DNA from 3 places in the Streptomyces sp. Z423-1 genome. Region 1 is predicted to be linked to each of the others. Evidence: predicted binding sites of a transcription regulator. Region 1 holds the regulator's gene; each other region holds the start of a gene.
What was found. Region 1 encodes HrcA, which represses chaperone genes, less so after heat shock. Its sites were predicted from a motif close to TTNGCACTCNGNNNNNCNGAGTGCNAA; they were not measured.
Positions count from the first base shown of each region.

Region 2: groL (chaperonin GroEL) is a predicted target of HrcA. The motif match lies at 5,226-5,252, and genes of this name have one in related genera.
Region 3: groES (co-chaperone GroES) is a predicted target of HrcA. The motif match lies at 3,074-3,100, and genes of this name have one in related genera.

Region 1 is NZ_CP053109.1:6,313,629-6,323,896, reverse strand. It holds gene HJD23_RS28385 (S41 family peptidase) at 1-54, opposite strand, end outside; partial or broken gene HJD23_RS28380 (hypothetical protein) at 116-630, opposite strand; gene HJD23_RS28375 (hypothetical protein) at 746-2,392, shown strand; gene HJD23_RS28370 (hypothetical protein) at 2,403-2,798, shown strand; gene HJD23_RS28365 (VOC family protein) at 2,740-3,132, opposite strand; gene HJD23_RS28360 (16S rRNA (uracil(1498)-N(3))-methyltransferase) at 3,153-3,902, opposite strand; gene HJD23_RS28355 (nitronate monooxygenase) at 3,902-4,975, opposite strand; gene dnaJ (molecular chaperone DnaJ) at 5,189-6,328, opposite strand; gene hrcA (heat-inducible transcriptional repressor HrcA) at 6,329-7,345, opposite strand; gene HJD23_RS28340 (MBL fold metallo-hydrolase) at 7,530-8,264, shown strand; gene HJD23_RS28335 (DUF3097 domain-containing protein) at 8,294-9,112, shown strand; gene HJD23_RS28330 (Uma2 family endonuclease) at 9,090-9,680, opposite strand; gene hemW (radical SAM family heme chaperone HemW) at 9,786-10,268, opposite strand, start outside.
Region 2 is NZ_CP053109.1:5,135,800-5,146,067, forward strand. It holds gene HJD23_RS23025 (trehalose-6-phosphate synthase) at 1-1,398, opposite strand, end outside; gene HJD23_RS23030 (glucosyl-3-phosphoglycerate synthase) at 1,493-2,437, opposite strand; SAM riboswitch class I at 2,609-2,750, shown strand; gene thrC (threonine synthase) at 2,769-4,058, shown strand; gene HJD23_RS23040 (ubiquitin-like small modifier protein 1) at 4,131-4,406, shown strand; gene HJD23_RS23045 (cold-shock protein) at 4,846-5,052, shown strand; gene groL (chaperonin GroEL) at 5,414-7,036, shown strand; gene HJD23_RS23055 (NADH:flavin oxidoreductase) at 7,257-8,384, shown strand; gene HJD23_RS23060 (hypothetical protein) at 8,502-9,071, opposite strand; gene HJD23_RS23065 (class I SAM-dependent methyltransferase) at 9,127-9,792, shown strand; gene HJD23_RS23070 (helix-turn-helix domain-containing protein) at 9,802-10,038, opposite strand.
Region 3 is NZ_CP053109.1:3,541,148-3,551,415, forward strand. It holds gene HJD23_RS15790 (SDR family oxidoreductase) at 1-18, shown strand, start outside; gene HJD23_RS15795 (ester cyclase) at 91-798, shown strand; gene groL (chaperonin GroEL) at 871-2,499, opposite strand; gene groES (co-chaperone GroES) at 2,619-2,927, opposite strand; gene HJD23_RS15810 (polysaccharide deacetylase family protein) at 3,184-3,981, opposite strand; gene HJD23_RS15815 (polysaccharide deacetylase family protein) at 3,978-4,898, opposite strand; gene HJD23_RS15820 (methyltransferase domain-containing protein) at 4,962-6,152, shown strand; gene HJD23_RS15825 (Uma2 family endonuclease) at 6,159-6,794, opposite strand; gene HJD23_RS15830 (LCP family protein) at 7,016-8,074, opposite strand; gene HJD23_RS15835 (endo-1,4-beta-xylanase) at 8,148-9,548, opposite strand; gene HJD23_RS15840 (LacI family DNA-binding transcriptional regulator) at 9,632-10,268, opposite strand, start outside.

The DNA of each region.
Region 1 (10,268 bases):
CTCGCCCTGGACGTGCGGAAACCGGAGATACGCGGGCACTGCGGACTGTGTCACCAGCTCACCCTACGCAGGCCAGGGGCCCGCGCACAGGGCTTTGGATCACTTGCCGCACCCGCTATTTGCCTTCCGGCCGGCACGTGGGGGCGCTCTGGCAGTAGACGGTCCTGGTGACGGTCACCGTGGTGGTGGGGCCACCGCCGGGCGGGTTGGTGGCGGGCGGGGCGGAGGTGGCGTCGCAGTCGCCGAGGCCGCTGACCCGGAACCACTCCTTGCCGTCGATCTTCGCGGTGAGGTCGCCGCGCACGCAGGCGCCGTCGACCGCGCGGGTCACCTTGCCGGTGACGGTGATGTCCTTGCCGTCGGAGGTCTGCCCCTCGCAGTCGACGTCGGCGACGGTGCTGACGCTCGCGGACGGTGCCGACCCGCTCCGCTCGCCGAAGTCGGCGGTGCAGCTGAGCCACCGCACATCGGCCTTCTGCCGCTCCAGTTCCCGGGTCACCAGTTCGTCGGTCGTGAGGGCCACGGTCACCGAACTCATGGCCCCGGCTCGCAGGCCACCAGCCCGCTCACGCCGGCCACGACGACCGCCGCCGCACCGGCCGCCCGCCGCCCGCGAGGGCGGCCGCGCATCCACCGCAATGCCCCCATGGACGGCAGCCTGCCACCGCCCCGGCCGCCGCGGTAGGGCGTATACGGCCACTCGGTACGCTCACACGTCACCCAACCGCCGTTCTCCGGAGGAACGTTGCCACCCCGTGTCCGCGTCCGCAGGAACCTCCCGCTGCCGGCCCCGCGCGCAGCCGAGGGCGGCGCCGACGAGGCCGGGCCGGTGACCGACCCGGCCGCCGCGGTCCCGGCCCCGCCGCGGCGCCGCCGGGTGCGGATGCTCGTCGATGTCGTCGACCATCCCGACGAAGTCGCCTACGTCACGGGCCTGTTCGAGGAGCGGGGCTGGTCCGTGCGGCCCGCGGAGGCCGAGGAGCGGGCGCGGGCCGGGGAGGCGCAGCGGACGGCGCTGGTCGTGGAGGTACGGCTGTACGGGGCGCGGTTCGGGGCGGTCCGTACGGCGGTGGCGGAGGTGGAACGGCTGGCCCGGCAGGCGGAGTTGGGCGCGTGGGTGCGGGACGCGGCGCTGGTGGAGCACGAACGTCCGCCCAGGACGACGTACCACATGCACCGCGTCCCGACCGTCGGCGGCGCACCGGCCCGGCTGTGGACCTGGCTGGGCGGCCTGGACGAGCAGCGGGCGGTGACGGTGGCGGCGGGGCCGGACTCGCGGGAGGCGGCGGAGGCGGAACTGGCGGCCCGCCCTCTGGGCGGACGGGACTTCAGCCCCGGTCGGCACGGCCTGCGCGTCCCCGGTCACTCGGACGCGAATCCGCCGCGCGACCAGACGCCGCAGGCGCGGCGGGTGCGGCTGGCCTGGATGACGGCGGGCGCTGTGGGCATTGTGCTCGCGGTCGTCTGCGGGATGTACGTGGTGTGGGCCGATGGCGCGTGGAAGCTGGTGCCCGTGCTGCTGAGCACGGCGGGCGCGTTGCCGCTGGGCCGGATGGCCAAGGAGACGCGGGACCGGGGCAGGCCCGCGCAGTGGGCGGCGGGTGTGGCGGGGACCAGTGCGCTGGCGGGGTTCGGGGCGTTGGCCGGGCGGGATGTCACGCCGGGTGATCTGTGGGTGGGGGTGCTGCTGCTGGGGGCGGCCGCGTTCGCCGGGACCGGGGTGGTCCTCGCGGTGCGCCGGACGTTCTTCACCCGGCACGCGGCGTGGCTGGTGCCGTTGTCGGTGCCGGTGGTGTGGTCGATGGTCGGGTGGCTGGGCGGCCGGATGCACGACGCGTACCTCGACCGCTTCGGCATCCGCGCGGCCACCGTGCCCACGCCGACGCTCGGCAGGTATCTGGCCGCCGCCGAGCCGATGGCGCTCGCGCTGGGCAGCGTGCTGTTCTTCGTGGCGGTCCTGGGCTGGCTGCGCCACTTCCACCTGGGCCGCGACGGCGGCTTCCGCCTCTTCGCCGTCGTCATCTCGACCCTGCTGGCCGTCGCCTACGCCCTGACGGCCATCGCCCTGGGCGCCGACCGCGCGACCGGCGCGGCGGACCGGGCGGCGCTGCGGACGGCGACCCTGGGCACGAACCCACCCGGCTACTTCGGCCTGCGCGGCCGCCTGGTCTGCGTCCGTCCCGTGGAGCGCACCCCACCGGTCCCCGTCGAGAACGGCCCCGTCCCCACCACTCACCCGGTCCTCTCCTTCGGCTCCACCGGCGACTGGATCTGGCTCTGGGACCCGTCCCGCAGGGGCAGGGACACGGCGAAGTCCTTCGCGGTCCGCCGTGAGGACGTCCAGCTGCTGCCGGCGAAAAATACCGCGCCGAAGCGGTGCACTTCGTCCTAGCGTTGGGGAAATGCGCACCGACCGCAGGCTCCGGACACTCGTCGTCGACGACCGCACCACCTACCTCTGGTCCCTCCGCCACAGCCACCGGCACGGCGAGCCCTGCCGCGAAGTGCTGAACGTGTACCGCGACCGGCTGGCGACGCGGATCGTCTTCGAGGCCGGTGACGGGCGGTACGTCGCCGACGGCTACTGGTTCTCCGGCTGCGTGACCGACGGCCACGGCAACCTGCTCAACCTGCACGAGCCCGGCGTCGTGCGCGCGCTCGTCGACGAGGCGACCCGGCGTGGACTGCTGTGGGAGGCGGGTGACGTGGACGGCTGGGAGCTGTTCCCGGCGGTCGTGGTCAGGTGCGCAGCAACTGCCACTCCTGGAGTTCCACCAGGTTGCCCTCCGGGTCCTTGAGGTGGGCGACGCGTATGCGGTCCGTCATGGGGGCCGGGCCGTGCAGGAGGACCGCGCCGCGTTGCGTGATGCGTTCGCAGTAGGTGTCCAGGTCGTTCACGCGCAGGACGACCAGGGAGCGGTGGCCCGTCGCGGTGTCGTTCAGTTCGCCGAGCAGTTCGGCCATCGTCGAGCGGTCCTGGAGCGCGATGCCCGCCGAGCCCGTGGTGGGGCTGAACTTCTCGTACGGGCCCTGCGTGGCGCCGGACTGCGGCTTGAGGCCGAGGACGTCGGCGTAGAAGCGGTAGCAGGCCGCGAAGTCGCCGACCAGGAGCCTGACTTGGGCGAGTTCCATGACGTCCTCCGGCACGGGGATCAGGACCAGCGTCCGGTACGGCCGAGCAGCAGGGCCGCCGCCGCGGTACCGGCCGTCGAGGTGCGCAACACGGTCGGCCCGAGCCGGTAGGCCCGCGCCCCGGCGTCCGCGAACAGCGCCAACTCCTCCGGGGAGACGCCGCCTTCGGGGCCGACGACCAGCACGATCTCGCCCTCGGTGGGCAGTTCGGCCGCGGCCAGCGGCTCCTCGCCGCTCTCGTGCAGTACGGCGGCGAAGCCGGCCCCGGCGAGCAGCGCGGCGACCTGCTTGCTCGTCGCCGTGTCCGCGACCTCGGGGAAGCGCACGCGCCGGGACTGCTTGCCGGCCTCGCGGGCGGTGGCCCGCCACTTGGCGAGGGCCTTGGTGCCGCGCTCGCCCTTCCACTGCGTGATGCAGCGGGCCGCCGCCCACGGCACGATCGCGTCGACCCCGACCTCGGTCATGGTCTCCACGGCCAGCTCGCCCCGGTCGCCCTTGGGCAGCGCCTGGACGACCGTGATGCGCGGTTCCGGCACCGGCTCCTCGGCCACCGAGTCCATGTGGACGATCAGCCGGTCCTTGCCCTCGGTGCCGACGACCACGCACTCCGCCCAGCGCCCGGCCCCGTCGGTGAGGATCACGTCCTCGCCGGGCCGCAGCCGCTTCACGGAGACCGCGTGCCGCCCCTCGGGGCCGTCGAGGACGTACCGCCCGCCGTCGCCCGCGTCGACGTGCTCGAGGTTCTCCACGACGAACACCGGCGCGGTCATCAGGCACCGCCCCAGGAGGACAACGCTGTCCTGGCCGCCTCCAGCTCGCTCGCGAGCACCTCCACCAGCTGCCCGGCGGGCAGCTCACGCGCCATCCGGTGCCCCTGCCCCGCCCACAGCGCCATGCCCTGCGCGTCGCCCGCCTTCGCGGCGGCCTTGCGGATCGGGGAGGTGAGGTGGTGGATCTCGGGGTAGGCGGCGGGGGCGTACGGGCCGTGCTCGCGCATGAAACGGTTGACCAGGCCACGGGCCGGGCGGCCGGAGAAGGCGCGGGTCAGTTCCGTACGGACGAAGAGCGGGTTGGTCAGGGCCTGCTTGTGCACGGCGTTGGCGCCGGACTCGGGCGTGGCGAGGAACGCCGTGCCGAGCTGCGCCGCGCCGGCGCCGGCCGCGAGGGCGGCGGCGATCTGGCTGCCGCGCATGATGCCGCCGGCGGCGACGAGCGGCAGGCCGACCGCCTCGCGGATCTGGCCCAGCAGGGAGAGCAGCCCGATGGCCGCGCCGTCGTTCTCGGGGATGTCCCGGTGGGTGCCCTGGTGGCCGCCGGCCTCGACGCCCTGCACGATCACACCGTCGGCGCCCGCCCGCTCGACGGCGCGGGCCTCGTCGGGGGTGGTGGCGGTGACCAGGGTGAGGGTGCCGGCCCGGCGCAGCGCGTCGAGGGCGTCGGGGGACGGGACGCCGAAGTGGAACGAGACCACCGGCACCGGGTTGTCGAGCAGCACCGCGAGTTTGGCGTCGTAGCCGTCGTCCCGGCCGCTGTCGGGGTCGCCGAGCTCGGCCTCGTACCAGGCGGCCTCGCCGGCCAGCTGCTGGGCGTAGACGTCGACAGCGGCGGGCTCGGCATACTCGGGCTGCGGCATGAACAGGTTCACGCCGAAGGGGCGGCCGGTCAGCCCCCGCAACTGCTTGATCTCCTGGTACATGCCGTCGGCCGTTTTGTAACCGGCCGCGAGGAATCCGAGCCCACCGGCCTCGGACACGGCCGCGGCGAGCCGGGGCACGGAGACGCCGCCCGCCATGGGGGCCTGCACGATCGGAAGCGGAAAGAGATCGGTCAGTGCGGAGGACATGACGGCATGTTGTCACGTCCTCCGAACAAGTCCGAATCCGGCCTGACGTCTGGCATAGGCCAGAGGCATGCCATGGCTCTTCGTGGGACTCAGCGCCCGTTGAACGCATCCTTCAGCCGCGAGAACAGCCCCTGCTGCCCCGGCTGACTGTGCCTGCCCGGGGGACAACCCCCGGACCCCCGGCCGCCCTCAACCCTCGCGCAGCTCCAGCTGTCAGCGCCCGTTGAACGCGTCCTTCAACCGCGAGAACAACCCCTGCTGCCCGGGCTGGAACTGCCCCTGCGGTCGCTCCTCGCCGCGCAGCTTGGCCAGTTCCCTCAGGAGGCGTTCCTGCTCGACGTCCAGCTTGGTCGGGGTCTGGACCTCGACGTGGACGACGAGGTCGCCGCGGCCGCCGCCGCGCAGGTGTGTGACTCCCCGGCCGTGCAGCGGGATCGACTGGCCCGACTGGGTGCCCGGGCGGATGTCGACCTCCTCCAGGCCGTCCAGCGTCTCCAGCGGCACCTTCGTGCCGAGGGCCGCCGCCGTCATCGGGATCGTGACCGTGCAGTGCAGGTCGTCGCCGCGCCGCTGGAAGGTCGGGTGCGGCAGCTCGTGGATCTCCACGTACAGGTCGCCCGCCGGACCGCCGCCCGGGCCGACCTCGCCCTCACCGGCGAGCTGGATGCGGGTGCCGTTGTCGACACCGGCCGGGATCTTCACCGTCAGCGTGCGGCGGGAACGGACGCGGCCGTCGCCCGCGCACTCCGGGCACGGGTTGGGCACCACGGTGCCGAAGCCCTGGCACTGCGGGCAGGGGCGCGAGGTCATGACCTGGCCCAGGAAGGACCGCGTGACCTGCGAGACCTCACCACGACCCCGGCACATGTCACACGTCTGCGCCGAGGTCCCCGGCGCCGCGCCCTCCCCGCTGCACGTGGAGCAGACGATGGCCGTGTCGACCTGGATGTCCTTCGTCGTGCCGAAGGCCGCCTCGTCGAGCTCGACCTCGATCCGGATCATCGCGTCCTGGCCCCGGCGGGTGCGCGAGCGCGGCCCGCGCTGCGACGCCGTACCGAAGAACGCGTCCATGATGTCCGAGAAGTTCCCGAAGCCACCCGCGCCGAAGCCGCCCGCACCGGCGCCGGCCCCGGCCTGCGACAGCGGGTCGCCGCCGAGGTCGTAGACCTGCTTCTTCTGCGGGTCGGAGAGCACCTCGTAAGCGGCGTTGATCTCCTTGAACCGCTCCTGCGTCTTCGGATCGGGGTTGACGTCCGGGTGCAGCTCGCGTGCGAGCCGCCGGAAGGCCTTCTTGATCTCTTCCTGCGACGCGTCGCGACGCACGCCGAGAACGGCGTAGTAGTCCGTGGCCACTTACGACTCCGCCAGGATCTGTCCGACGTACCGTGCCACTGCGCGTACCGCTCCCATCGTTCCCGGGTAATCCATGCGGGTCGGTCCGACCACGCCGAGCTTGGCGACTGCCTCGCCGCCCGAACCGTAGCCCACCGACACCACCGACGTGGAGTTGAGTCCCTCATGGGCGTTCTCGTGCCCGATGCGCACGGTCATGCCCGAATCCTTCGCCTCGCCCAGCAACTTGAGGAGCACGACCTGCTCCTCCAGTGCCTCCAGCACCGGCCGGATGGTGAGGGGGAAGTCATGTCCGAAGCGGGTGAGATTGGCCGTACCGCCGATCACCAGCCGCTCCTCCGTCTCTTCGACGAGCGTCTCCAGCAGGGTGGAGAGCACCGTCTGGACCGTGCCGCGGTCCTCGGCCTCGAAGGCCTCCGGCAGATCCTGCACCAACTGCGGCACATCCGCGAAGCGGCGGCCCGCGACCCGGCTGTTCAGCCGCGCCCGCAGATCCGCCAGCGACGACTCGCCGAACGGCGCCGGGCAGTCGACCATCCGCTGCTCCACCCGCCCGGTGTCCGTGATCAGCACCAGCATCACGCGCGCGGGTGCAAGCGACAGCAGCTCCACATGCCGCACGGTGGACCGGGTGAGCGACGGGTACTGCACGACGGCGACCTGCCGCGTGAGCTGCGCCAGCAGCCGTACGGTCCGGGTCACCACGTCGTCCAGGTCGACGGCGCCGTCGAGGAAGTTCTGGATCGCGCGCCGCTCCGGCGCGGTCAGCGGCTTGACCTCGGCCAGCTTGTCGACGAAGAGCCGGTAGCCCTTGTCCGTCGGGATGCGCCCGGCGCTGGTGTGCGGCTGGGCGATGTATCCCTCGTCCTCCAGGGCAGCCATGTCGTTGCGGACGGTCGCCGGGGAGACGCCGAGGCTGTGCCGCTCGGTGAGCGCCTTGGAACCGACCGGCTCCTCGGTGCCGACGTAGTCCTGGACGATCGCGCGCAGCACCTGAAGCCTTCGTTCACTGAGCATCCGCGCACACCTCCAGCACTCGTCCCCTTGGCGCTCCCCCTGGCACTCGACGCCCCCGAGTGCCAGCCTTACCGGCCCAGTGTACGGCCGTCGGGTACGCCCCGGGCAAGGCCGGTCCTGCGAGGTCGTGCCGGGTGGGGCGTACGGCAGGCGGGAATATGGCAACAGGGCCTAGCGTCGCCGTATGAGCGTCACTTGGGAAGAGGTGGGCTGGGAGCGGCTGGCGGCCGGTGTCGGGCGTTGTCGCCTCCCTGGCTGGGACTGCACGGTGGGGCTGGTGGTCGGGCACGGTGCGGCGTTGCTGATCGACGCGGGGTCGAGCCTCGCGGAGGGGGCGCGGCTGCGGGCGCAGGCGGAGGTGCTCGCCGGTCATCGTGTGACCCATCTCGCGCTCACCCATCCCCACTTCGACCACGTCCTCGGCGCGGCCGCCTTCGCCGGGGCGGAGGTGTTCGGCGCGGTCGGCATCGACGCCGTGCTCGGCGGCCGGCGCGGCCGTGAGGAACTCCGCGCGGACGCCGTCCACCACGGCCTGGACGCCGCGGCGGCCCAGGAGGCGGCCGACACCCTGGTCCCGCCCCGCCACCACGTCTCCGGCGAGTGGACCCTCGACCTGGGCCCCGGCCGCCAGGTCCTGCTGGCGAACGTGGGCCCGGCACACACGGCGTACGACCTCGCGGTCCTCGTGCCGGGTGAGCCCGAGGTGGTCTTCTGCGGCGACCTGGTCGAGGAGTCCGGCGAACCGCAGGCGGGCCCGGACGCGGTGCCGTCGCACTGGCCGGCCGCGCTGGCCCGGTTGGTGAGCTTCGGCGGCGAGGACGCGCTGTACGTGCCCGGTCACGGAGCGGTGGTGGACGCGGCGTTCGTGCGGCGCCAGCGGGACGCCCTGGCCGCCCGTTTCGGCGTGTCGCCCGGATGACGTAACGACCTCTCCATATCGTCGTTCGAATGCGCCAGTACTCTCCGGACCTGACCCCGCCGTGGAAGAAGCCGAAGGAGCCCGTCCCGGAGGTCCCCGCGGAGCCCGGCCTGGTGGTCGAGGAGCCCGGCACCGGTTTCTGCGGCGCGGTGATCCGCTGCGAGGCGGGCACGGTGACCCTGGAGGACCGCTTCGGCAAGCACCGGGTGTTCCCGCTGGAGCCGCGGGGCTTTCTGCTGGAGGGCAAGGTGGTGACCCTCGTACGGCCGTCTGCTTCGGCTCCGGTACGTCCCACCCGTACGGCATCCGGCTCGGTCGCCGTCCCCGGCGCACGCGCGCGCGTGGCCCGCGCCGGCCGCATCTACGTCGAGGGCCGGCACGACGCCGAGCTCGTCGAGAAGGTCTGGGGCGACGACCTGCGTATCGAGGGCGTGGTCGTGGAGTACCTGGAGGGCGTGGACGACCTGCCCTCGATCGTGGCCGATTTCGCGCCGGGTCCGGATGCGCGCCTGGGTGTCCTGGTGGACCACCTGGTGCCGGGCACGAAGGAGTGGCGGATCGCTGAGGCGGTGACGAGCGAGTACGCGCTGGTGGTGGGCCATCCGTACGTCGACATCTGGCAGGCGGTGAAGCCGTCGTCGCTGGGGATCGCGGGGTGGCCGGAGGTGCCGAGGGGGCAGGACTGGAAGACGGGGGTGTGCCGGGCGCTGGGCTGGCCGTCGGAGAACACCGGGGCGGTGTGGCAGGCGATTCTGGGTCGGGTGGGGTCTTACAAGGATCTGGAGCCGGAGTTGTTGGGGCGGGTGGAGGAGCTGATCGACTTCGTCACGGGTAGCGGTGGGGCCTGACGTCGGGGAAGGTTCCGAACTCGCTGGTGTCCAGTTCGAGTCCCAGAGCCTCCAACGGGATCGGATCGCCGAATTTGATGATCTCCTGGCTGAGGTAGTCGGCGTCCTCACCCTGGCCCGCGGGCTTCGTCAGCAGGACGCAGTGCGCCATGATCGGGTCGAGGATGAGGTACACGGGGATCTTCCCGGCGGCGTAGATCGAGCGCTTGATCACGTAGTCCTGGTGGACGCTGGACTTGGAGACGACCTCCACGACCATCGTGACCAGCTTGGAGGGAAGCAGACGGCCCGAGTCGGGCAGGATGTCTCGCGCCACGACTACTAGGTCCGGTACCGGCTCGCTGGCCTCGTCCCGGATGTCCACGTCCTGGGTCTGAAGGCGAGACCAGCGCTGTCGCGGGATCTGGTCCTGCACATCGGCAACGATCAGGTTGTGCACGATGTCAGGGCTGGCCATCATCACGATTACCCCCCGGAGGAGCTCCACCTTGACGCCCTCAGGAGGCTCAAGTTCCTCGAAGATCTTCACCATGCCGGTGGTCATCGGTCGGTCGTCCACAGCGGTCATCTCCGCAGCCCTCCGGTTTTCCGCCACCGTGCAATTACGGGGGCAGCCTACGAATCAGGTTAGGGACCGAACCGGCGTTCCGCACCGATTCACCCGCCGGAGTGATCAGTCCACCAGGTCCCGCACGACAGCGTCTGCCAGCAACCGCCCCCGCAGGGTGAGCACCGCGCGCCCCTCCTCGTACGGCGTCTCCTGGAGGAGCCCGTCCGACAGGGCGCGGCGGGCGGCCTTGCGGCCCTGCTCCTGGAGCAGCGACAGCGGTACTCCCTCCCGCAGCCGCAGCTCCAGCAGGATGCGCTCCACCCGGCGGTCCTCGTCGGACAGCAGCTCACGGCCCGCGCCCGGGGACTTCCCCGCCGACAGGGCCGCCGCGTACGCACCGGGGTGCTTCACGTTCCACCACCGCACGCCCCCCACGTGGCTGTGCGCCCCCGGTCCCGCGCCCCACCAGTCGGCGCCCCGCCAGTACAGCTCGTTGTGCAGGCAGCGGGCGGCGTCCGAGGTGGCCCAGTTGGACACCTCGTACCATTCGAAACCGGCCCCGGACAGCCGCTCCTCCGCGATCAGGTACCGGTCGGCGTGCACGTC
Region 2 (10,268 bases), 1.2 Mb from region 1:
GTCGGCGGGCTGATCGCGCAGCGCGTTCAGCTGGTCCAGGAACCACTGGGCCGGGGGCAGCGTCGTCGCGGACGCCGTCAGGCGCTTCGTCCGTTCGGCGCGTTCACCGGGCCGCATCGTCAGTGCCTCGTAGAGCGCGTCGGCGGTGCCGCCGATGTCGTACGGGTTCACCCCGATGGCGTCCTCGTGCAGCTCCTCGTACGCCCCCGCCTCCCGGGACAGCACCAGCGCGCACCCCTCGTCGGACACGACCGGCACCTCCTTGGCGACCAGGTTCATGCCGTCCCGGATCGGGTTCACCAGCGCCACGTCCGCGAGCCGGTAGGCGGCGAGGGAGCGGGCGAAGTCGTCCTTCACATGCAGCACGACCGGCACCCAGCCCAGCGTCCCGTACCGCTCGTTGATCTCCTGGGCCACCCGCCGCACCTCGGCCGTGTAGTCGCGGTACACGGCGAGGTCCTGCCGCGAGGGGTACGCGAAGGCGACGTGCACGACCCGCTCCCGCCAGTCGGGGTGGTCGTCCAGGAGCTGCCGGTACGCCAGCAGCCCGCGCACGATGTTCTTGGACAGCTCGGTCCGGTCGACGCGGACGATCGCCTTCCGCCCCTCGCCGATCTCCGCCCGCAGCGCGGCCATCCGCTCCTCGACGTCGGCCTCGCGCGACCGCTTCCGCAGGAAGTCGGCGTCGGCACCGAGCCCGTGCACGCCGACCCGCGTGTCCCCGAGGCCGTCGGCGAACGCCTCGCAGCACGCGGTGAAGGCATCCGCCCACCGATGCGTGAGGAACCCCAGCCGGTCCGCGCCCAGCATCCCCCGCAGCACCTGCCCGGCGACATCGTCGGGCAGCATCCGGAAGTACTCCGGCGGCGCCCACGGCGTGTGCGAGAAGTGACTGATCCGCACGTCCGGCCGCAGCTCGCGCAGCATCCCCGGCACCAGCGTCAGGTGGTAGTCCTGCACCAGCACCGCCGCCCCCTCGGCCGCCTCCTGGGCCAGCGCCTCGGCGAACGCCCGGTTGTACGCCTCGTACGACGCCCACTGCCGCCGGAACTCCGCGTCGAAGACCGGCTCCACCGGCGTCTGGTACAGCATGTGGTGCACAAACCACAGCACCGAGTTGGCGATCCCGTTGTACGCGTCCGCGTGCACGTCGGCCGGAATGTCCAGCATCCGCACCCCGGCCTCGCCGGCCCCGCGCCGCACCGCCTCGCGGTCGCCGTCACCGAGCGCCGAGCACACCCACAGCGCACCGGCGTCCGGACCGATCGCGGACAGGCCCGAGACGAGCCCGCCACCACCGCGTTTGGCGTGCAGCGAGCCGTCGTCGCGCACCTCGTACGACACCGGGCCACGGTTGGAGGCCACCAGTACCTGCGCAGGACCGTACGTCGAAGCCATACGCCTCAACCTAGCCCTCTCCCGAACCGCTCAAACGTACGGTTCGAGCCCTGAAGGGACCGGAAAGGACCGAGAAGGGGACCGTATACAACGGTCAGGCCACCTTCCGGGCCGCGTACTCCGCGATCTCCACCATCGGCGGTCGCTCCTCCGTGTCCACGGAGAACGTCCGTGCCTCGAACCCGTCCTCCACCCGCTCGAACTGGGTGAGGCAGGGGCGGATGAGGTGGCCCCGGGCCAGCCGCAGCTGGGCCGTGCGGTAGATCGCCGCCGCCATCCGGCCCAGCGCCTGCCCGTCCTGGTGCCGGTGCTTGCGCACCCCGATGTCCACCTGCGCGAGCGCGTCGAGCCCGACCAGATGCAGGGAATCCACCAGCATGCCCAGCTCCACGCCGTACCCGACCGGGAACGGCAGCTGCTCCAGCAGCGAGCGCCGGGCCGCGTACTCCCCGCCGAGCGGCTGGACGAAACCGGCCAGCTGCGGCCAGTGCATGTTCAGCAGCGGGCGGGCCATCAGCTCGGTCACCCGGCCGCCCTGCCCGGCCGCGCCGCCCAGGGGACGGTCGTACATGCCCTTGACGAGGTCGACCCCCGGGTCGGTCAGCAGCGGGCCGACGATGCCCGTGACGAAGTCCGAGGAGAACTCCTTCAGATCCGCGTCGATGAAGCAGACGATGTCGCCGCGCGTGACGAGCAGCGAGCGCCACAGCACCTCGCCCTTGCCGGGGACGGCCGGGATGCGCGGGAGTATCTCGTCGCGGTGCACCACCCGGGCGCCCGCCGCGGCGGCCACCTCGGAGGTGCGGTCGGTGGACCCGGAGTCGACCACGACGATCTCGTCGACCAGCGGGACCTGCTCGACGAGGTCCTGCCGGATCACGGCGACGATGTCGCCGACGGTCTCCTCCTCGTTGAGCGCGGGCAGCACGACACTGACCGACTGGCCCGTGTGGCGCTTCGCGGCCAGGATCTTGTGCAGCGGGCGATCGGTCAGCGACCAGGAGCGGGTGCTGAGCCAGCGCTCGACTTCTTCCAGCACAGTCTGCTGCTCCTTCGCGTTCTCTCGGCGAGCGGACGAGGTCTGTGATCCATCTCGCGGTTCGGACGACTATCTCAACTGTCCTGGCCTTCGGTTACAGTCTTGAACAACGCTGATGACCATCGCATGTCGGGGGCCGTCCGCGTTCACCACCGCACAACAACCGCATACAGCTCATCCAGAGGGGCAGAGGGACACGGCCCGATGAAGCCCCGGCAACCCCCCTGATTCCGGACTCGTTCACGCGAGGCTCCCGGCCAGGGAAGGTGCCAATTCCGTCTCACGGCGAGATGCGTCGTGAGGAAGATGAGGAGAAAGGGCCTCGCCTCACATGGCTGTGCAGACTGTCGAAAGCAGCACCAGCAATCCCACCGTCGACCTCGGTCCCGCCGCGGCGCTGTCCTGTCGCGAGTGCGGCCACCGCGTCCCGCTCGGCCCGGTCTTCGCGTGCGAGGAGTGTTTCGGCCCGCTGGAGATCGCGTACGACTTCTCCGCGTACGACGCCGAGGAGCTCCGTCAGCGCATCGAGGCGGGCCCGTCGAACATCTGGCGTTACGCGCCCCTGCTGCCCGTCCCCGCCGACGTGGCCGACAAGCCGAACCTGAACCCCGGCTGGACCAAGCTGGTCAAGGCCGACCACCTCGCCCGTGAACTCGGCGTCGAGCCCGGCAAGCTGTTCGTGAAGGACGACTCCGGCAACCCGACCCACTCCTTCAAGGACCGTGTGGTCGCCCAGGCCCTGGAGGCCGCGCGGGCCTTCGGCTTCACCACGCTCTCCTGCTCCTCCACCGGCAACCTCGCCGGCGCCGTCGGCGCCGCCGCCGCCCGGGCCGGCTTCCGCTCCTGCGTGTTCATCCCGCACGACCTGGAGCAGGGCAAGGTCGTCATGGCCGCGGTCTACGGCGGTGAACTCGTCGGCATCGAGGGCAACTACGACGACGTGAACCGCTTCTGCTCCGAGCTGATCGGCGACCCGGCGGGTGAGGGCTGGGGCTTCGTCAACGTCAACCTGCGGCCGTACTACGCGGAGGGGTCCAAGACCCTGGCGTACGAGATCTGCGAGCAGCTCGGCTGGCGGCTGCCCGACCAGATCGTGGTGCCGATCGCGTCCGGCTCCCAGCTGACGAAGATCGACAAGGGGCTGCAGGAGCTGATCAGGCTCGGGCTCGTCGAGGACAGGCCGTACAAGATCTTCGGGGCGCAGGCCGAGGGGTGCTCGCCGGTGTCGACCGCGTTCAAGGCGGGGCACGACGTGGTGCGGCCGCAGAAGCCGAACACGATCGCCAAGTCGCTGGCCATCGGCAACCCGGCGGACGGGCCGTACGTGCTCGACATCGCGCGCCGCACGGGCGGCTTCGTGGAGGACGTGACGGACGAGCAGGTCGTCGACGCGATCAAGGTTCTCGCCCGGACCGAGGGCATCTTCGCGGAGACCGCGGGCGGGGTGACCGTGGGGGTCGCGCGCAAGCTGATCGAGAACGGTGTGCTGGATCCGTCGCTGACGACCGTGGTGCTGAACACCGGGGATGGTCTCAAGACGCTGGATGCGGTGGCGGGTACGGGGCTCACTGCGACCATTCGTCCCAGCCTGGATTCGTTCCGGGAAGCCGGCCTCGCCTAGTCGTCACCGCCCCGCGCCCCTGGCGGCGCTGCCCCACCGCAAGCTGCAAACCTGACCGGAGGTCACAGACATATGAGCGTCACCGTTCGCATCCCCACCATCCTGCGTACCTACACCGGCGGCCAGGCCGAGGTCTCCGCCGAGGGGGCGACCCTCGGTGAGGTGATCGCCGATCTGGAGAAGAACCACACCGGGATCGCCGCCCGGGTCCTGGACGACCAGGGCAAGCTGCGGCGGTTCGTCAATGTGTACGTCAATGACGACGACGTCCGCTTCGAGCAGGGGCTGGAGACGGCCACCCCGGACGGTGCCGGCGTGTCGATCATTCCGGCCGTGGCCGGCGGCTGAAACGCTCGTGCGTTACCTTGAGTAACGTCGGTTACTCCATGTGCATCGAATTGCCCCCTCCGTGAGAGAAGCGGAGGGGGCAATTCAGTGTGGTTGAGCGCGGTAGAGTTGGGGAACGCGTCGCGGATCGACATGCCGGACGCATATGAGTACCGGCTCCGCTGCGATGAGAAGTAGCCAAAGTGTGTGGCTGTTTTGCGCCGTTCATTCCTTTTGTGGGGCCCGACTTGCCCTGAATCCGGGTGAATTCTCCCTAAATTCCCGACCGTCCGCGCCCAGATTTCTCGTCCGATTGACCTGTTGCAGACGGCAGTTGGACAGATACATTCAGCCGCGGTCGACGCGTTCCGGCGCACGCCCCCAATCAATGGGGGGTGAGGTCTGACCCGGATCCGCGAAGTGTGGATCTGTGCAAGGGCCAGTAATAGGGGAGTTAGGCATGGCTCAGGGCACCGTCAAGTGGTTCAACGCGGAGAAGGGGTACGGCTTCATCGCGGTCGACGGTGGTGCGGATGTTTTCGTCCACTACAGCGCGATCCAGATGGACGGATACCGCACCCTGGAAGAGGGCCAGCGGGTCGATTTCGAGATCTCGCAGGGCCAGAAGGGGCCGCAGGCGGACATGGTCCGGCTCGCGACCAGCTGAAGCACGCGCCGACTGCAGCGACGTTCTTCTGTTCATCTTCGAAGGGCTCGCACCTCCCGGGGTGCGAGCCCTTCGGTCTGCCCGGAGGTCGGTCGGCCTCAGTCCGTAGGACCCGCTTGCGCCCACCCGTCGCCCGACCACCACCCCTCGACGGGCCCGCTTCGCGGGCGCACCTTGCACTCAGCATGCCCGAGTGCTAATCATTGGCGTTAGCACTCTGAAGGTGAGAGTGACAAAGAAGGACCGGGTCGGTGAGGCCGCAAGCCGGGTGGGGCAAGGAACCACGAGGCGTGCGAGCCGTCCGTCGCGGGCGCCAGCGCGGTCCGGAGCAATCCACCCCAGTCCGGGAGGACCACTTCACATGGCCAAGATCATCGCGTTCGACGAGGAGGCGCGGCGGGGCCTCGAGCGCGGCATGAACCAGCTCGCGGACGCCGTCAAGGTGACCCTCGGCCCCAAGGGCCGCAACGTCGTCCTTGAGAAGAAGTGGGGCGCCCCCACGATCACCAACGACGGTGTCTCCATCGCCAAGGAGATCGAGCTGGAGGACCCGTACGAGAAGATCGGCGCCGAGCTGGTCAAGGAAGTCGCCAAGAAGACGGACGACGTCGCCGGTGACGGTACGACCACCGCGACCGTCCTCGCCCAGGCCCTGGTCAAGGAGGGTCTGCGCAACGTAGCCGCCGGTGCCAACCCGATGGCCCTGAAGCGCGGTATCGAGAAGGCCGTCGAGGCCGTCTCCGGTGCGCTGCTCGACCAGGCCAAGGAGGTCGAGACCAAGGAGCAGATCGCCTCCACGGCCTCCATCTCCGCCGCCGACACCCAGATCGGCGAGCTGATCGCCGAGGCCATGGACAAGGTCGGCAAGGAAGGCGTCATCACCGTCGAGGAGTCCCAGACCTTCGGTCTGGAGCTGGAGCTCACCGAGGGTATGCGCTTCGACAAGGGCTACATCTCGGCGTACTTCGCCACCGACATGGAGCGCATGGAGGCGGTCCTCGAGGACCCGTACATCCTCATCGCCAACTCCAAGGTCTCCAACGTCAAGGACCTGCTCCCGCTGCTGGAGAAGGTCATGCAGTCGGGCAAGCCGCTGCTGATCATCGCCGAGGACGTCGAGGGCGAGGCCCTGTCGACCCTGGTCGTCAACAAGATCCGCGGCACCTTCAAGTCCGTCGCCGTCAAGGCCCCGGGCTTCGGTGACCGCCGCAAGGCCATGCTCGGCGACATCGCCATCCTCACGGGCGGCGAGGTCATCTCCGAGGAGGTCGGCCTCAAGCTGGAGAACGCGACCCTGGACCTCCTGGGCCGCGCCCGCAAGGTCGTCATCACCAAGGACGAGACCACCATCGTCGACGGCGCCGGCTCCGCCGACCAGGTCGCCGGCCGGGTCAACCAGATCCGCGCCGAGATCGAGAACAGCGACTCGGACTACGACCGCGAGAAGCTCCAGGAGCGTCTGGCGAAGCTGGCCGGCGGCGTGGCCGTCATCAAGGCCGGTGCCGCCACCGAGGTCGAGCTCAAGGAGCGCAAGCACCGCATCGAGGACGCCGTTCGCAACGCGAAGGCGGCCGTCGAGGAGGGCATCGTCGCCGGTGGTGGCGTGGCCCTGCTCCAGGCCTCCCAGGTGTTCGAGAAGCTGGAGCTGGAGGGTGACGAGGCGACCGGCGCCCAGGCCGTGAAGCTCGCCCTGGAGGCCCCGCTGAAGCAGATCGCCGTCAACGCCGGCCTCGAGGGCGGCGTCGTGGTGGAGAAGGTGCGCAACCTGACCCCGGGCCACGGCCTGAACGCCGCGACCGGCGAGTACGTCGACCTGGTCAAGGAAGGGATCATCGACCCGGCGAAGGTGACCCGTTCCGCCCTGCAGAACGCCGCCTCCATCGCCGCGCTCTTCCTCACCACCGAGGCCGTCATCGCCGACAAGCCGGAGAAGGCCGCCGCGCCTGCCGGTGGCGGCATGCCGGGCGGTGACATGGACTTCTGATCCTTCCGAGGATCGGACCCGTCCGTCAGTACCGAGGGCGGCACTCCCTGGAGACAGGGGGTGCCGCCCTCGGGCGTGTCCGGGATCACACAGGAGGCCGGGAGGGGGCGGAATGCGGTGGCCCGACGAGGCAGTTAATGCTGTGCAAGTATGCACACGCATTCATTGTCCCCATCATCGGCTGTTCCGCCCATCGTCGGCCATCCCGAGGAGCCCCCACGTGACCGTCACCGCGTCCTCCGTCTCCCGAGCGACCCAGGTCCTCGCCCGCCCCTTCACCGTCGGCGGTCTGACCGTCCCGAACCGCATCGTGATGGCGCCGATGACCCGCAAGTTCTCCCCGGGCGGCATCCCGGGTGCGGATGTGGCGTCGTACTACTCCCGTCGTGCCGGAGCGGGCGTCGGTCTGATCGTCACCGAGGGCACCTACATCGGCCACGAGTCCGCCGGGGAGAGTGACGCCGTTCCGCGCTTCCACGGCCAGGAGCAGCTGGCCGGGTGGGCGAAGGTCGCCGAGGAGGTGCACGCGGCCGGCGGGAAGATCGTCCCCCAGCTGTGGCACATCGGCATGGTGCGCAAGCAGGGCGCCCCGCCCGTTCCCGAGGCCCCGGCGGTCGGTCCGTCCGGGCTGCGGCTGGACGGCACCGAGGGCACCGGCAGGGCGATGACCCAGCAGGACCTGGACGATGTCGTCGCGGCCTTCGCCGAGGCGGCCGCCGCGGCCGAGCGGATCGGCTTCGACGGGGTCGAGCTGCACGGCGCCCACGGCTACCTCATCGACCAGTTCCTGTGGGCCGGCACCAACCGCCGTACGGACGCCTACGGCGGTGACCCGGTCGCCCGTGCCAAGTTCGCGGCGGAGATCGTGGCCGCCGTACGCGCGGCGGTCTCGCCGGACTTCCCCGTGATCTTCCGCTACTCGCAGTGGAAGCAGGAGGCTTACGACGCGAAGCTCGCCGAGACCCCGGAGGAGCTGGAGGCGATCCTCGCCCCGCTCGCGGCGGCCGGCGTCGACGCCTTCCACGCCTCCACGCGCCGCTACTGGCTGCCGGAGTTCGAGGGCTCGGACCTCAACCTCGCGGGCTGGACCAAGAAGCTCACCGGCAAGACCGCCATCACGGTCGGGTCCGTGGGCCTGGACGGGGAGTTCCTCAAGGCGTTCCAGGGCGAGGGCGCCGGGGTGGGCAGCATCGACGACCTGCTCGACCGGCTGGAGCGCGACGAGTTCGACCTGGTGGCCGTGGGGCGGGCGCTGCTGCAGGACCCGCAGTGGGCGGCGAAGGTGCTCGCGGGCCGGTTCGACGAGCTGGCGCCGTACGACGCGGCGTCGCTCGGGTCGCTGAGCTGAGCGTCGTACGCGGCTGAGCTGAGCGTCGTACGAGGGGCGGTATCCGGATGACCCGGGTGCGCACAAGGAACAGCAGGCAACAGCAGGCGCAGCAGGCACAGCCGGCCTGGCCGCCGATCAAAGATTCCCCATCGGTTCGATGTCGATCCGCACCGGCGTCCCCCACACCCGCAGCACCTCGTAGTCGGTGAACTCGTGCACGAGCCGATACGCCATCGCAGGCCGCGAACCGCGCCGCTGGGCCGCCAGATACAGCTCGGCCTCCCGCCGGTCCCGGCGCGGGGTGCCGCACAACTGCCACTCCTGCCCGTTCCACAGCTCCGGCAGCCACCGCTGCTGGGGCTGCGGCCGGTCACCGCGCACGCCGTACCGGGACGGCGCGGACTCGGTGGGCGGGCCGGGCGCGGCCGGTCCGTTGAACTCGGCACGCCGGGCGGCGCGTCGCCGGGTCTCGCACAGCAGACACAGGTCGGGCGCGCTCTCGTCGACGGGCCCCGTCGGATGCTCGGCGCAGCGGGTGCTGGGCGCGGCGGTGGTGACGCTCTCCTCCAGCAGGTCGAGCGCCCGCCGCAGATCGGCCTTGACCTCGTGCAGCCGGGCGTCCGGGGTGTCGCCGGTGAGGGCATCACCGTGCTCGCCGAGCAGCCGGAGGGCCCGCCCCAGGGCGGTGAGCTGGGCATGATTCATGATGAGTTGCCTATGGCCCTTCCTTACTGACGACAGCCTGCGATCGTACGGAGCAATGGTGGACGAACACGAGCTGGGGGACGAACAGCGTGCGCACTGGCAGGAGGTGTACACAGCCCACCCCGGTATGTACGGCGAACAACCGTCCACGGCGGCACTCCACGCGGCGGCAGTCTTCCGCACCGCCGGAGCCCGGAACGTCCTCGAACTGGGCGCGGGCCACGGCCGCGACGCCCTGTACTTCGCCCGCGAGGGCCTCACGGTCCACGCGACGGACTTCAGCGCGACGGCCCTTGACCAGCTCCGGAAGGCCGCGGGCGAGCAGGGCATACAGGACCGGGTGACCTGCGAAGTCCAGGACGTGCGACAGCCGTTGGCTCTGCCGGACGCCTCGGTGGACGGGGTCTTCGCCCACATGCTGCTGTGCATGGCGCTGACCACGCAGGAACTCCACACCCTGCTCGCCGAGATCCACCGGGTCCTGCGCCCGGGCGGCACCCTCGTCTACACCGTCCGCCACACCGGCGACGCCCACTACGGCACCGGAATCCCCCACGGAGACGACATCTGGGAACACGGCGGCTTCGCGGTCCACTTCTTCTCACGCGAACTGGTGAACGCCCTCGCGGAGGGGTGGGAACTGGACGAGGTCCATGCTTTCGAGGAAGGCGAGCTGCCGCGCCGCCTGTGGCGGGTGACACAGCGGGTGCCGCTGGAGTGAGACTTGGATTCAGGCGGCCGTATGCGCGACGAACGCCACTTCCTCGCGGTCGTCGTCCAAGGCGATGTTCAGGGTCGAGTCCATGGCCAGGGCCAGGCGCCGCAGCAGCGGCAGAGTCGGTACGGTGTCGGCGCCTTCGAGGCGGGAGATCTTCGCCTGAGTGAGCCCGGCCCGCTCGGCGAGCTGCGCCTGGGAAGAACAGCCACTCGCCAATCCGGCCCGCCTCACCCGAAACCGCGCCCCCATCCACAACCGCAAGCCGCTCAGCCCACCCGGCGTGCATGCGAGACGCTGACGCGCACCCCCAGCCCCGGCCGACCACCCGGCCCACCCGTACGGCCGTCACCGTCGGCCACCCGCGTTTCCGGGCCGCCCGCTCGCTTCTTCCCCGTGCTTCCGCGGCCCGGGTCAAGGGTCGGCCGCAGGCCGATCGCCGCCAGGCGACGCGCAGCGACAGCGAAGCGCCCTTGAGGCGG
Region 3 (10,268 bases), 2.8 Mb from region 1:
AAGTACGGGCCTCAGTAGCGGGTGCCGGTCGAGGCCCTCGTAGGACAATGGAGCTGTTCGACCGGATCCAGGGGGGCCGGAGGTGGCGCCATGACGTTCGTGCAGGTCATCGACTGCAAGACCAGTCGGTTCGAGGAGATGAACCGGCTGATGGACGCGTGGGTGGAGAAGACCAAGGGAAAGCGGACGGCGACGCACAGTGTGATCGGGAAGGACCGGTCCGACGCGTCGCACTTCATCGAGATCGTGGAGTTTCCGTCGTACGAAGAGGCGATGCGGAATTCGAATCTTCCGGAGACCGATCGGATCTTTCACGAGATGGTCGCGCTGTGCGACGAGATGCCGACGTTCACGGATCTGGACGTGGTGCGGGACGAGCAGTTGTTCAGTGCCACGGTCCGGCGGTTCTTCGAGCTGGTGGCGACGCCCGGGGAGCTGCCGCCGCTCGATGAGGTGATGGGGGAGCACTATCACGATCACAATCCGGCGAACGAGCAGGATGTGATCGGGATGGATCATGTCCGGCGCGACCTGCGGGTCTGGCGGGACGGGTTCGACTTCTCGTTCAGCATCGAGGACCTGATCGCCGAGGGCGACAAGGTGTGCGCGCGGTGGTTCTGGAAGGGCACGCACAAGGGCGAGTTCCTGGGGATTCCGGCCACCGGGAAGGAAGTGTCGATGAGCGGTACGACCGTCTTCCGGTGCGGCGGGGACGGCAAGCTCGTCGAGGGCTGGTGGGAGTACGACCGGCTGGGGCTGATGGAGCAGCTGGGCGTCTTCGAGGAGCTGGAGCGTTAGACCCGCGAGGGGATACAGGGAGGCCCGGCACCCCGGGTGCCGGGCCTCCCCTACTGCCTGTTACGGCTCGCGTCAGTGCGCGTGGCCGTGACCGTGGCCGTGGCCCGCCGGCTCCGGCTCCTCTTCCTTCTTCTCGACGACCAGGGTCTCGGTCGTGAGCAGCAGGGAGGCGATGGAGGCGGCGTTCTCCAGGGCGGAGCGGGTGACCTTGACCGGGTCGATGACGCCGGACTTGATCAGGTCGCCGTACTCACCGGTGGCGGCGTTGTAGCCGCTGCCCTTCTCCAGCTCGGCGACCTTGGAGACGATGACGTAGCCCTCCAGGCCGGCGTTCTCGGCGATCCAGCGCAGCGGCTCGACGGCGGCCTTGCGGACGACGGCGACACCGGTGGCCTCGTCGCCCTCCTTGCCGAGGTTGTCCTCAAGGACCTTCACGGCGTGGACGAGCGCGGAGCCACCACCGGAGACGATGCCCTCCTCGACCGCGGCGCGGGTCGCGGAGATGGCGTCCTCCAGACGGTGCTTCTTCTCCTTCAGCTCCACCTCGGTGGCGGCGCCGACCTTGATCACGCACACGCCGCCGGCCAGCTTCGCGAGGCGCTCCTGGAGCTTCTCGCGGTCCCAGTCGGAGTCCGTGGCCTCGATCTCGGCCTTGATCTGCGCGACGCGGCCCTGCACGTCCTCGGACTTGCCGGCGCCGTCGACGATGGTGGTGTCGTCCTTGGTGACGGTGACGCGGCGGGCGGTGCCGAGCACGTCCAGACCGACCTGGTCGAGCTTGAGGCCGACCTCCTCGGAGATGACCGTGGCGCCGGTGAGGACCGCCATGTCCTGGAGCATCGCCTTGCGGCGGTCGCCGAAGCCGGGAGCCTTGACGGCGGTGGCGTTGAAGGTGCCGCGGATCTTGTTCACGACGAGGGTGGAGAGGGCCTCGCCCTCGACGTCCTCGGCGATGATCAGCAGCGGCTTGGAGGAGTTGGACTGGATGATCTTCTCCAGCAGCGGCAGCATGTCCGCGATGGCGGAGATCTTGCCCTGGTGGATGAGGATGTACGGCTCGTCCAGGACGGCCTCCATGCGCTCCTGGTCCGTCACGAAGTACGGCGACAGGTAGCCCTTGTCGAAGGCCATGCCCTCGGTGAAGTCCAGCTCCAGGCCGAAGGTGTTGGACTCCTCGACGGTGATGACACCGTCCTTGCCGACCTTGTCCATCGCCTCGGCGATCAGCTCGCCGACCTGCTGGTCCTGGGCGGACAGCGCGGCGACGGCGGCGATGTCGGACTTCTCGTCGATCGGCCGGGCCGAGGCCAGCAGGTCCTCGGAGACGGCGGCTACGGCGGCGTCGATGCCCTTCTTGAGGGCGGCCGGGGAGGCGCCGGCGGCGACGTTCTTCAGGCCCTCGCGGACCAGCGCCTGGGCCAGCACGGTCGCGGTGGTCGTACCGTCACCCGCGATGTCGTTGGTCTTGGTCGCCACCTCCTTGACCAGCTGGGCGCCGAGGTTCTCGTAGGGGTCCTCGACCTCGACCTCGCGGGCGATGGTGACGCCGTCGTTGGTGATGGTGGGGGCGCCGAACTTCTTGTCGATGACGACGTTGCGGCCCTTGGGGCCGATCGTCACCTTGACCGTGTCGGCGAGCTTGTTGACGCCGCGCTCGAGGGCGCGACGGGCGTCCTCGTCGAACTTCAGGATCTTCGCCATGGCAGCGGGAGCCCTCTCGGAAAGTCTTGGGGTAATGAAACTGCGCCCCGGGCGCCCGGCTTCGTTATCGGTCGCGGGGGCCAGGGGCGCAGCTCAAAACGGTGTGTTGCCTGAGGTGATTACTTCTCGATGACCGCGAGCACGTCGCGGGACGAGAGGACGAGGTACTCCTCGCCGTTGTACTTCACCTCGGTGCCGCCGTACTTGCTGTACAGCACGACGTCGCCGACCTTGACGTCGAGCGGCAGGCGCTCGCCGTTCTCGAAGCGGCCCGGGCCCACCGCGAGGATGACGCCCTCCTGGGGCTTCTCCTTGGCGGTGTCCGGGATGACCAGGCCAGAGGCCGTGGTCTGCTCGGCGTCCAGCGGCTGGACCACGATGCGGTCCTCGAGCGGCTTGATGGCAACCTTGGAGCTGGCGGTCGTCACGATCCGACCTCCCCCTTCGGAGATCTCACGGGGTTAACTGTCTGAGGTGGCGACCAGGTCGATCCGTCGTCGCGGGTGCCGGACCTGCCCGTCGCTTGTTTGGCACTCTCCAGGGGGGAGTGCCAGAGCCGAGACTATGACTGCGGTTAGCACTCGGTCAAGCGGAGTGCCAATTGCCTGCGGCGCGTCGGCCGGACTCGTCCTCGAACGCCGGACGGGCCGAGCGGCGCGGACCGGCGTCGAAAGCCTCGCGTGGTCAGAGGTAATCCTCCAGCCGCCCCACTGTCAGCCCCGCCTCCTGCACCCGGCGCAGCAGGCGCGTCGTGCGTTCGCGGAGCATCGGGGTCGGGGCTTCGGTCGAGGGGACCGAGATGATGTCGCCGGGGCGGAGGTGTGCGGGGCCGTTCGTGAAGGTGAGGTCGTCCGCGTTCATCGTGGCGCGCCAGAGCACGATCGCCTTGATGCCGCAGTCCGCGGCCGCCCGGCGGGTCGTCGTGTCGTACGTGCCGTAGGGCGGGCGGAAGAGGTGGGGGCGGATGCCGAACCGGGTGTGGAGTTTGTGCTGCTGCCCGCAGATCTCGGCGCGCTGACCGGCGTACGGCAGCCCGCGCAGGGCGGCGTGGTCGAGGGTGTGGTTCTGGATGCTGGCGCCGACCGAGCGAAGGCGCGCGAAGTGGCCGTAGCCGGGTCCGACGACGCTGTCGGTGAGGAACATGCTGACCGGCAGCCGTAGCTCGCGGACCATGTCGACGAAGCGCGGGTCCTTCTCGGCGCCGTCGTCGTAGGTGAGGAAGACGACTTTGTGGGGGGTCGGGATGCGGTCCAGGACCGGCGGCAGCCCGTCCGCAGGTCGTGCGGGGTGGCGGGGCGGCGAGGGGGGCGGGGAGAGCGGCGAGGGCAGGCCCCAGCGGCGGTGGGGCGGGGGCTGCGAGGCGGCCGAGCCGGGTGCCGCCCCCGCCTCGACGGAGCGCGAGGGCGGGGCGTCGGGCAGGGCGCAGCCGGCGAGCAGGACCAGGAGCGCCGCGGCCCCTGCCGTCCGCCCGCGCCGAGTCACAGGTAGTCCTCCAGGCGGCCCACCGCGTACCCCTTCGCCGTGATCTTGTCGAGGAAGACGCGGATCATGTCGGGCATCCCGCCCGCCCAGTCGTCCGTGCCCCGGAAGTGGCTGAGGACGATGTCGCCGGGGTGGATGTCGCGGTCCCACTCGCGGTAGTCCCAGTGGTCGACGAAGACCTCCTCGTTCCACAGCGGGACGTACTTGATGCCGCAGTCCTTGGCGGCGCGCAGGGTGTCGGAGTTGTAGTTGCCGTAGGGCGGGCGGAACAGCAGCGGGCGGGTGCCGTAGCGCTCTTCGATGACGTCCTGCATGCCGCAGATCTCGCGCTTCTGGTCGGTGTAGGAGAGGCCGGGCAGGTAGGGGTGGTTGAGGGTGTGGTTGTTCAGGACCACTCCCCTGGCCTGCATCTGCTCGAAGTAGCGGTAGTTCTCCTTGATCAGGTAGTCGCTGAGGAACGCGGTGTACGGGATCCGCAGGTCGGTCATCATCCGCAGGAACGCCGGGTCCTTCTCGGCGCCGTCGTCGATGGTCAGGAAGACGACCTTCTGGTCGGTGGGGATGGTGGTGAAGACCGGCGGGAGGCCCTGCTCCTCGTGTTCGTCCACCTCGAAGCCGACGCGGGTGGTGATCGTCGGCTTCTTCGCGGGCGGGCGCGGCGGCCGCAGCGGGGTCTCCTTCAGGCCCCAGCGCTGCGCGGCGGCGACCAGGGCGGCGTGGTCGGCGCGGAGTTTGGCGGCGTAGCCGTCCAGGGCGCGGGCCGGGGGCGCCTTGAGGGGCGGGGGCGCTTCGTCCTCGCCGCGCGTGCAGCCGGAGGCGATGGCGGCGACGGTCAGTACGGCGATTCCGGCTCTGATCGCCGTAGCTCTCCGAAGCCGACGCGCCCTAATTTTGTCATTTTGTACTACTAGTCGCATGGAGCCGGATCCTCCCAGGCCCCGCCCCCGAACCGCCGCCGACACCGCCGCCGGAGGCGCACCATCCACCGACTGGCCGACAATGGCCCGGTGAACGACCTCGCCCCTCTCCTCACCCCCGAAGGCCGGGCCCTCCTCGACGAGGTGCGCGGCACGGACCCCACCCAGGAACTCGCCGTCGCCACCCGGCTGCGCCGCGACCACCCGGCCGACCTGGTGTCGGCGGCGCTCGGCCAGGCGCGGCTGCGGCAGCGGGCGGTGGCCAAGTTCGGGGCGGCGGACGCGGAGCGGATGTACTTCACGCCCAACGGGGTCGAGCAGTCGACGCGGGCGAGCGTGGCGACGTATCGCGCGCGGCGGTTCGGGGAGTTGGGGGTGACGTCGGTGGCCGACCTGTGCTGCGGGATCGGCGGGGACGCGATCGCCCTCGCCCGCGCCGGGATCCGCGTCCTCGCCGTGGACCGCGACCCGCTGACGGCGGCCGCCGCGCGGGCGAACGCCGAGGCGCTGGGGCTGGCCGGGCTGATCGAGGTACGGGAGGCGGATGTCACGGAGGTGGACGTGTCGGCGTACGACGCGGTCTTCGTGGACCCGGCGCGACGAGGCGGCCGGGGCAGGATCTTCGATCCGGAGGCGTACTCGCCCCCGCTCTCCTGGGCCGTCCGGGTGGCTACGACCGCCCCGCACGCCGCCCTCAAGGTCGCGCCCGGCATCCCGCACGAGGCCGTGCCCGACGCCGCCGAGGCGGAGTGGATCTCGGACGGCGGGGAGGTGAAGGAGGCGGTGCTGTGGTTCGGCACCGAGCCCGGCCTGGTGCGCGCCACCCTCCTCCCCGGCCCGCGCACACTCCGCTCCCGCGGCCTGCCGAATCCGGCGGTACGTCCCGTCGGGCGCTTCCTGTACGAGCCGGACGGCGCCGTCATCCGCGCCCACCTGGTCGCCGAGGTGGCCGTCGAGCTCGACGGCGGTCTGATCGACGGGACGATCGCGTACGTCACGGCCGACGAGCTGCGCCCCACGCCGTACGCCTCCGCCTACGAGATCACCGACCAACTCGCCTTCAGCGTCAAGAAGTTGAAGGCGCTGCTGCGGGAGCGGGAGGTGGGGATCCTGACCGTGAAGAAGCGGGGGTCGGCGGTGGAGCCGGAGGAACTCCGCAAGAAGGTGAAGCCACAGGGGCCGAACTCCGCGACGGTGTTTCTGACGCGGGTGGCGGGGGCGCCGACCATGCTGATCGGCCACCCGTCGGGCTGACCGACGTCAGGACGCGACGATCGCCTTACCGATCGTGAACCCCTTGGCCGGCCCTTCCGGGACCACCGCGTCGGTGCCGTAGGGAACGCGGTGCTCGTCGGTGTACTTGGCCTTCTTCGGGTCCGGGGAGGTCAGAACGACAACGGCTCCGTCGTCGTCGAAGTCGTCGACGATCACGTACACGGGGATGCCCGCCCGGGCGTACTCACGGCGCTTGCGGGCACGGTCGCGCTGGAGGTTGCGGTGTCCGGGTGAGGTGACCTCGATGACCATCTTGACCCCGGCGGCGTCGACGCCGAGGCCTTCCTCGTCGGGGATCTCATCGAGGTCGAGGGGGGCGACGAAGAGGTCGGGGATCCAGCATTTGTGGCGGTGGATGACGTTGCCGTCGCGGTGCACTGCGTATCCGCTACCGGCGAGGTGCGTGTCGAGCGCCCTGTGGAGTCGGCCCATGAGAACGGTATGACGACGACGACCGGTAGGCGACACCTCGATGGTCCCCTCAATGATCTCGGCGCGGTAGCCCTCGGGGAGATCCATGGCCTTCCACGCCTGCCACAGGACCTCGTCCAGATCGGAAACCGGCTCGGAAACCGGCTTGTCTTCCACCACCGGGGCCACCTCTTCTACGAGAGCGGTCATCGTGAAGCACCTCCTCCTTCAAGTGTGGGCGCGGGCGCCACTGCGGCACAAGCAACACCGCCGACGCTACGGAGGCACGGCTCCTGACGGCCCGTAACCGGCGCCGATCAGCCGAACGAGTGATCGTGCCCCGATCGGTCAACCGCATTCCCGCGCCCGCGACTCCAGCAGCCCCCGCTCCCGTTCGTTGCGGGCCAACGCCGCCCGGGGCGTGGAGACCTCTACCGCAACGACTCCCACAACTCCCCCGCCTCCGGCTCCTGAGCCACCACCCGGTTCGGGTCCCACGCCGCCGTGACCACCGGCATCGTCACCGTCTCCATGGCGTCCGCCGACAGGCCCCGCAGGCTCTGCCCGAGCCCCACCAGCTCCGTCAGCGAGTCGAGGCCGGTGTCGGTGGTCAGGCTGCCGGTCACCGCGTCCGCGACCTCGTACAGGCGGGTCGGGTCCGAGAGCAGGCTGGTCGCCGCGATCCGTTCCATGAGTGCCTTGACGAGCTGGTGCTGCAGGCCTATGCGCCCCAGATCGCTGCCGTCCCCGATGCCGTGCCGGGTGCGGGCCAGGCCCAGGGCCTGTTCGCCGTCGAGGTGATGGGTACCGGCCGGCAGGGTCAGGTGGCTGTCCTCGTCGTCGATGTCCTCCTCGGTGGTGACGGTGACCCCGCCGAGCGCGTCCACCAGCCTGGCGAAGCCGGCGAAGTCGATCTCGACGTAGTGGTCCATCCGGACGTTGGTCATCGACTCGACGGTCTTCACCGCGCACACCGGACCGCCCACGGAGTAGGCGCTGTTGAACATGACATTGGAGGCCTCGGCCGACTCACCTCCCGACTCCAGCGGGCAGGGCGGGCGGGTGACCAGGGTGTCGCGCGGGATGCTGACGACGGTGGCCTCGGTGCGCCCGGCGCCGAGGTGCACCACCATCGCCGTGTCGGACCGGGCGCCGGAACTGTCGCCGCCCCCGAGGGCCTGGTTCTCGGCGCCGCTGCGCGAGTCCGAGCCCAGCACCAGGATGTTCAGCGCCTCTGTGGGCGGCGTCGCGGCGGACGCGGAGACGGAGGGCGTCGGTTTCGCCGGGCGGTCGTCGCCGAGGGCGCTGTTGATGTCGACGCTGTTGATGTTGTCGTTCAGCTGCCAGTAGGCCCAGCCCGCACCAGCGCCGCCGAGCGCCAGGACGGCGACGAGGGCGAGACCGGCGGCCTTCAGCGGGCGCGACCGCCGGCCTCCCCCTCTTAGGCCCTCGTCTCCGTCCCCGTCGTGCTCCGTTATGTGTCCCGTCACGGACAGGAACGTACGTCCGAATTATTACGGGCGGGGACGCGAACCCGGTTTTCTTCCGAAATTCTCAGACTTCTCAGCCCAGCGCCACGGTCGGCACCGGATTGCTGCCGCTCCAGGAGCCGTTGAAGCCGAAGGTCACCGAACCGCCGTTCGGCACCGCCCCGTTGTAGGACGCGTGGGAGCAGTTGACCGTTGCACCACTCTGCGTGCAGTTCGCGTTCCAGGCCTGGGTGATCCGCTGACCCGCGCCGTACGTCCAGTTCACCTTCCAGGACGAGAGCGAGGCGCCTGCGCAGGAGACCGTCACCTCGCCGGTGAAGCCGGTGTTCCACTGGTTCACGACGCGATACGACGCCGTACAGCCGTCCGTGGGCTCGCCACCGCCGCCGTCACCGGTGCCGCCCAGCGACTGCGCGATCGCGTAGTACGCCGGTTTCGGCGCGAAGTTCTCGTCGTACGGTGTCGCCGCCCCGTACCCCTCGAAGAAGTCCGGGATCCAGGAGTCGGAGTCGGTGAAGCCCCACACGGTGACGCCGGTGCAGCGGGCGACCGCCACGCAGGCGTTCATGACGGCCTTGTAGTCGGCGGCCTGCTGCGCGAGCTTCGCGTCGGTGGCCGGAACCTGCATCCGGATGTCCAGCTCCGTGATCGCCACGTCGACCCCGAGGTCGGCGAAGCGCTGGATGTTCTGCTGGAGCGTCGAGGGGACCTGGCCGAGGATGAAGTGGGCCTGCAGACCGACGCCGTCGATCGGGACCCCGCGCTCCTTCAGGGACTTGACCAGGTTGTACAGCGCGGTGCTCTTCGCGTTGACGCCCTCGACGTTGTAGTCGTTGATGTAGAGCTCGGCGGTCGGGTCGGCGGCCCGTGCCCAGGTCAGGGCCTGGGCGATGTAGTCCGGGCCGAGGTGGTTGTAGAAGAGGCTCTGCCGGTAGGTGCCATCCTCGTTGAAGGGCTCGTTGACCACGTCCCAGGCGTCGACGCGGCCCTGGTAGCGGCCGACCTCGGTGGTGATGTGGTCCTGGACGATGGCGCTGAACTGGGCCGGTGTCCAGGAGCCGCCCGTCAGCCAGCCCGGGTTCTGGCTGTGCCAGACCAGGGTGTGCCCGCGTACCTGCTGGCCGTGGGCCTCGGCGAAGTCGACGATCCGGTCGGCCTCGGCCCAGTTGTACGTGCCCCGGCTCGGCTCGACCGACTCCCACTTCATGGCGTTGCCGGGCGTGAGGGAGTTGAACTCCCGGCCCGCGATGTCGGCGTAGGTGCCGGTGAGCTTGCCTCCGGTGACCGCGGTGCCGATGATCTTTCCCTTGGCGGCGGCGAGGTCGCGCAGCGGCGGGTCGGCGGCTTGCGCGGAGGGGGCGGCGACCAGTAGGGCGCCGAGGGTCGCGACCAGTAAGGCGCCGAGGGCTACAGCCGGCAAGGCGCGGCGGGCGACGACGCCGGTGAACAGCGACGCCCATCTCGTGTGTCTCATGTGCGGGTGCCTCCGAAAGTTTCGGTGGTGCATCCGATTGACTTCGGAGGAGTGTTGAGGCGCCGGCCCCACCCGTCAATACGTCAGCTTTCGGCCGCCCCCGGCGCCGCCGTACTGCTGCGCACCACCAGGCTCGTCGCCAGCTCCACCCGCGTCGCGGCGGCGGCCCCCTCCCCGCGCCCCAGCTCCAGCACCAGCCGGGCCGCGGCCTCCGCCATCTCCGTCAGCGGCTGCCGTACGGTCGTCAGCGGCGGCCCCACCCAGCGCGCCACCGGCAGATCGTCGAACCCCACCACGCTCACGTCGTCCGGCACCCGCAGCCCCAGCTCGCGCGCCGCCTCGTACAGCCCGAGCGCCTGGAGGTCGTTGCCGGCGAAGACGGCGGTCGGCCGGTCCGGGCGGCGCAGCAGCTCCAGCCCCAGCCGGTAGCCGGACTCGTGGTGGAAGTCCCCGGTCTTGATCAAGCCGACGTCCACCGGCAGCCCGGCGGTCTCCAGCGCGGCCCGGTAGCCGTCCACCCGGGCCCGGCTGCACAGCATCCGCGACGGCCCGGTGATCGCGCCGATCCGGGTGTGGCCGAGTTCGACCAGATGCCGGGTGGCGGCGAGGCCCCCCTGCCAGTTGGTGGCGCCGATCGAGGGCACGTCGGTGCCCGGGTCACCGGCCGGGTCCATCACCACGAACGGTATGGAACGGCTGGTCAGCAGCGCCCGCTGGGAC